Regions from separate parts of the Bacillus sp. CPT56D-587-MTF genome, predicted to be linked through region 2. Evidence: riboswitches for the same ligand, from Rfam matches in the RefSeq annotation. Region 2 holds a riboswitch; the other holds the start of a gene.
What was found. A riboswitch is a leader RNA that binds a small molecule or an ion and turns the genes downstream of it on or off. The one in region 2 is predicted to bind S-adenosylmethionine.
Positions count from the first base shown of each region.

Region 1: linked by a shared signal. The riboswitch ahead of AC3WVZ_RS05955 (YezD family protein) and the one ahead of metI (cystathionine gamma-synthase/O-acetylhomoserine thiolyase) in region 2 are both predicted to bind S-adenosylmethionine.

Region 1 is NZ_JBYTEF010000001.1:1,131,386-1,134,532, forward strand. It holds lysine riboswitch at 28-209, shown strand; gene lysA (diaminopimelate decarboxylase) at 390-1,706, shown strand; SAM riboswitch class I at 1,822-1,930, shown strand; gene AC3WVZ_RS05955 (YezD family protein) at 2,003-2,146, shown strand; gene AC3WVZ_RS05960 (phosphoadenylyl-sulfate reductase) at 2,234-2,938, shown strand; gene sat (sulfate adenylyltransferase) at 2,977-3,147, shown strand, end outside.
Region 2 is NZ_JBYTEF010000001.1:3,876,654-3,879,800, reverse strand. It holds gene metC (cystathionine beta-lyase) at 1-73, opposite strand, end outside; gene metI (cystathionine gamma-synthase/O-acetylhomoserine thiolyase) at 70-1,182, opposite strand; SAM riboswitch class I at 1,277-1,387, opposite strand; SAM riboswitch class I at 1,591-1,700, shown strand; gene AC3WVZ_RS19975 (bifunctional homocysteine S-methyltransferase/methylenetetrahydrofolate reductase) at 1,771-3,147, shown strand, end outside.

The sequences.
Region 1 (3,147 bases), 2.7 Mb from region 2:
AAATTAAATAGACTTACCTCATCTACTCTCAAAGGTAGAGGCCGCGATAGGAAAGAGTAAGCTATGGGAGATTTAATGGAATCTGTGATCATAGGTTGAAAGGGACTATTGCCGAAATATAAGAATAACCATCTTATTCATATATTGGGACTGCATTGAATAAATGTAGTACTGTCATAAGATTTATTTTATGGAGAGCTATTTGGAGATGTTGATGCGGTTTCTTATTTTGAGGAGATAACAACTCGTTTATTTTTTCAATATATATTTTTCCTAATAAGAAACGCGTGTGAACATTGTTCCGCGCGTTTTTTGTCTATCTAAAAGCGTGCTGCAATGAATAGAAGATTGGGGTTATGAGTTTTAGAGGAAATAAGGGAGGAATTTAAATGTATTTACACGGCACAAGCCGAATTAATGGGCAAGGACACTTAGAAATTGGAGGGTGCGATACGACGCAGCTAGCAAAGCAATACGGAACACCACTTTATGTATACGATGAAGAGTCTATTCGAGGAAAATGCCGAGCATTTCATCGTGCTTTTAAAGAAAGTGGTTTCTCTTATCAAGTAGCATATGCAAGCAAGGCGTTCTTGTGCATGGAGATGTGCCGAGTAGCTCGTGAAGAGAGTATGTCATTAGACGTTGTTTCTGGGGGAGAATTATATACTGCGCTCCAAGCAGGATTTCCGGCATCACGTATTCATTTTCATGGAAATAATAAAACAGAAGAAGAAATAGTGATGGCTCTTCAGGCGAATATCGGTTGTTTTGTCGTAGATAATTTCTTTGAATTAGAAGTTTTACACGATTTAGCGATGCAACATGGGAAATTTGTGAACATATTAATTCGTGTAACGCCTGGAGTAGAGGCGCACACACATGAATATATTACAACAGGTCAAGATGATTCGAAATTTGGATTTGGTGTTTCAAACGGTCAAGCGATGCAGGCAATTGGATTTGCTTTACAAAAATCAAATTATAATGTGCTAGGGATCCATTCACATATTGGGTCGCAAATATTTGAAACAGCTGGTTTTGTTCGAGCAATTGAAGTTCTTCGCCAATTTTTAGAAGAAGTGAGAGAGCAAACAAACTATGTAGTAAAAGTGTTAAATGTAGGCGGGGGATTTGGAATACGTTACACAGAGTCAGATACACCATTAACTCTTGAGACATATGTGCGAGCTGTAACAAGTGCAGTGAGAGAACAATTTACTGTATGTGAATATCCATTTCCAGAAATATGGATTGAGCCAGGCCGTAGCATTGTAGGTGATGCTGGGACAACAATTTATACAGTTGGATCTGTGAAAGATATTCCTGGTATTCGGAAATATGTATCAGTCGATGGTGGAATGACAGATAATTTAAGACCTGCTTTATATAATGCGCGTTATGAAGCGATGTTAGCGAATCGAGCGAATGATGAGAATGAGGAACTCGTTTCGATTGCCGGGAAATGCTGTGAGAGTGGAGACATGTTGATTTGGGATATTCATTTACCGAAAGTCGCTGCTTCTGATTTACTAGCAGTTTCCTGTACAGGAGCATACGGGTACTCGATGGCGAATAATTACAATCGGATTCGAAGACCAGCCGTTGTCTTTGCAAAAGGCGGAACATCGCAAGTAGTTGTGGAACGCGAAACATATGAAAATATTATTGGGAACGATCGCATACGTATTAAAGAGCTTGTCTAAATAAGAAAAGGAGTTGTTCGAATGGGCAATTCCTTTTTTATAAAATAAAATAATTAAAATATATCGGAAAACTAGGATTGAAAAAAATCAGAATTGTGATAAAATACAAATACAAAGCTTATCAAGAGAAGCGGAGGGAACTGGCCCGAAGAAGCTCGGCAACCTGCTTATAGAAAGCAAGGTGCTAAATCCAGCAAAATGGGATCCATTTTGAAAGATAAGGTAAAATATATTACCGAACAGTCTTTTCGAAATGGGAAAGATTTTTTTTATGAATAAAAAGGGGGGCTGTTCGCGTGAGTGTACGGGAACATTTTGATGAAGTATCCGAGAAGATTGAAGCGATGCTTGCTGATATGAAATATGGTTCAATTACAATTGTTGTGCAAGATGGGAAAGTAATTCAGTTAGAGAAAAGTGAAAAAGTACGTTTAAAGTGAAAAGCGCTGACTAGAAAAACTAGAGGCGGTTTTAACCTATTTTCATTAGGTTAAAACCGTCTTTTTGCTTTTACAGGGGGGAAAAACATGTTGACGTATGAAACGTGGGAAGAAAATGTTGTTTCGTTTTCGGAAGAAGATGAAACAAAAGGTGCGTTATCAGTATTAAATTGGGCTTATAAAGAATATAAAGATGAGGTTGTCTACGCATGTAGCTTTGGGGTGGAAGGTATGGTATTGCTGCACATTATAAACCAAGTAAATCCATCTGCTAAAGTTGTATTTTTGGATACAAATGTTCATTTTCAAGAAACGTATGAATTAATTCAAAAAGTGCGGGAACGATTTCCTTCATTGAATATTATAGAAAAACAGCCAGAACTTACACTTGATGAACAGGCGAAGTTGCATGGTGAAAAACTGTGGGAGAGCAATCCGAATCTTTGTTGTAAGATTAGAAAAATTTTACCTTTAGAAAAATCATTAGTCGTGGAAAAAGCATGGATATCGGGCTTAAGAAGGGAACAATCAGAAACACGTAAGCATACAAAGTTTATAAATCAAGATCATCGTTTTCAATCTATTAAAGTTTGTCCACTCATTCATTGGACGTGGAAAGAAGTTTGGCGATATGTATACAAACATAGCTTGCCGTATAACCCGTTGCATGATGTTGGCTATCCAAGTATTGGGTGTGAGAAATGTACGTTGCCTGTAGGAGAGGGTGGCGATTCGAGAGATGGTAGATGGGCTGGGAAAGTGAAAACTGAATGTGGTCTTCATTACCAATAAGATGAATTTGAAAATAAAGCTAAGAGAGGGTATAGAAAATGAGTACAAGAAACGAATTAATAAATCGAATAGACGAGACATACGACGTATCACAAATTAAAAAAGAAATTGGGCTAGATAACATTGCGTTAAGTGATTTAGAACTATTAGCGACAGGAGGATATAGCCCGCTTACTGGTTTTTTAGGAAAGAAAGATTATGATTCGGTT
Region 2 (3,147 bases):
CGTTCACAGCGCCTGTTTGCGAGTCGTGTTTATATTGGTTGTGTAGTAAGAGTGTATCTATAGAATAGCTCATATTCTTACACCTTCTTTTACGAGTTTAATTGCTTGCTTTAAGTCTTGAATTAAATCGTTACTATTTTCAATGCCAACTGAGAATCGAAGAAGACGATTGCATACGCCGTTTGCTGTTCTAATTTCTTCAGGAATATCAGCATGTGTTTGCGTTGCTGGATAAGTCATTAAACTTTCTACACCACCAAGACTTTCGGCAAATGTAATTAAGGATAAAGATTGTAAGAATGGATTAATCCAAGCTTCATCTTTAAGGCGGAATGAGATCATGCCGCCTCTTCCTGGATAAAATACATCTGTCACCCCGTCTTCATCATTTAAATACGCAACAACTGCTTTCGCATTTTCTTCATGTTGCCTCATGCGAAGCGCTAACGTTTTCATACCGCGAATTAATAACCATGAGTCAAATGGGCTTAAAACTGCACCTGATGCATTATGATAATGAGCGATTTCCTCGCAAAGTTCCTTTCCTTTTGCAACGACAAGCCCGCTTAGTACATCGTTATGTCCCCCTAAATATTTCGTTGCGCTATGAAGTACAATGTCAGCACCTTCTGTTAATGGTTGCTGTATATAAGGTGTGTAGAAAGTGTTGTCTACAATAAGGAGTAGTCCGTTCCTTTTCGCTACAGTTGCGACAGCAGCAATATCAGTAACTTGCATTAATGGATTAGTTGGAGTTTCTATGAAAATAGCCTTCGTTTCAGTTGTGATAGCTTGCTCAATTTGTTTAATAGACTGTGTATTTACGTATCTACATCGAACATTCCACTTTTTTTCATGCTCAGAAAATAATCGATACGTTCCCCCGTATAAATCTTCAGATACAATAAGTTCGTCTCCAGAGCGGAATAGAGAAAGGACGAGGAGAACAGCCGCCATCCCTGAACTACAGGCATAACCTTGTTCGCCATATTCTAAGTCTGCGATCGCCTGTTCTAAAAGACCTCGAGTTGGATTGCCAGTTCGTGAATAGTCAAAGCCAGTAGATTTACCAATTCCTTCGTGACGATAAGCGGTTGAGAAATAAACTGGTGGATTAACCGTTCCGGTTGTAGTTTCACTGCGATTTCCGATTTGTGCTAGTTTTGTTTCGATTGTTGACATATGAAAATTCCTCCTTTTTAAATTGAAACATTAAGTGAATATAAAATAAAAAAAGCCTTCTAAGAAGAAGGCTTTCGGTTTGAATAGAGTCTTCTTCTCATCTGTCAAATCTTTCACAATTTGCTGGAATTAGCACCTTATTAACAAAATGTTAATGGTTGCTGAGGCGTCACAGGGCCAGTCCCTCTACCTCTCTAGATAAGAATGTTCGTATGAAATTTTTATTATGTTTTTAACTTTACAATAAAATATAACTGAATTGCAACTTTATTTTAAATAATTTTTATTTTTCCGCAAGTGTCATTGACTTTTACTTTTGTGCATGCTAAATTTATTAAAAAATTAACAAACATTGTTAAAAGGGGAACGCATTTCCTTTTAGCTACATAAATAAAATAATAAAGACAACTCTTATTGAGAGCGGTGGAGGGAAAGGCCCTGTGAAACCCGGCAACCTTCAAACGAAATGTTTGAAACGGTGCTAATACCTGCAAAACGAATGTTTTGCATAATAAGAGGAGGAACGATTATGTCCCCCTCTTCAAAGTGAAGAGGGGGTTTTTATATTGATAGAAATGAGGGAGAGTCGTGAAATTACTAGATTTATTATCAAAAGGAATTGTAATAGGTGATGGTGCGGTTGGGACGTTATTGCATTCACATGGTTTGCAAAGTAGCTTTGAAGAATTGAATGTATCTGATCCAGACTTAATTATATCGATTCATAAACAATATGTAGCTGCTGGAGCAGATGTAATTCAAACGAATACGTATGGAGCAAATGAGGCGAAATTACGTATGTATGGTTTAGAAAATCAAGTTACAGAAATTAATAGAGCGGCAGTAAAACTGGCGAAAGCATCTGTGACAGATAAAAATGCAATTTTAGGAACAATTGGTGGTATGAAACATATCGGAGCTGTTACAACGACTGATATGGAAAGAGAGTTTATGTTACTTGAACAGGCAGGGGCTTTACTAGAAGAACAGGTTGATGGATTACTATTAGAAACTTTTTACGATGAATTTGAATTACTTCATGCCGTTAAAGTATTGCGTAAGCAAACGAATATTCCAATTGTTGCGCAATTAGCGTTACATGAAGCAGGTACGACTCAAAATGGAAATGATGTCAATGAAATATTAAAGCAACTTATAGATTACGGTGCAAATGTTGTTGGATTGAATTGTCAACTAGGGCCGCTTCATATGACGGAAGCTTTCAAAATGATATCGATTCCTCAAAATGGCTATTTATCAGCATACCCAAATGCAGGCCTCCCGAATTATGTGGATGGACGTTACGTATATGAGGGAAGCCCAGCTTATTTTGAAGCGATGACACCGAGATTTATTGAGCAAGGTATTCGGTTATTGGGTGGTTGTTGTGGTACGACTCCAGAACATATTCAAAGTATGAAGCGCGCTGTTGCGAATATTACCCCTGTAATAGAAAAAGACACGATTCAAAGGCCGAAAGTCGTTCATACGCATGAGAAACGTTCGAAGGCTCACGTCACTCTAGCAGAGAAAGCGAAAAAACAAACGACAGTTGTAGTGGAATTAGATCCACCGAAAACGTTAGATACACAGCGTTTTTTTGAAGGAGCAAGAGCGTTAAAAAGAGCGGGAGCAGATGCTATTACTCTAGCAGATAATTCATTAGCATCGCCTCGTGTTTCTAATATGGCGATGGGTGCGTTATTAACGAAGCATGATATCCCAGTATTGACGCATTTAACGTGTAGAGATCATAACGTCATTGGACTACAATCTCATTTGTTAGGTTTATCGGCGTTAGGGATGGAAGAAGTGTTAGCTTTAACTGGTGATCCAGCGCGCGTTGGTGATTTTCCCGGTGCCACTTCTGTATATGATTTATCCTCTATTGAGCTTATTAAAATGATTAAAGAAATGAACGATGGACGTTCAATTTTAGGGAAATCAATTGGACCGGCGACAAGG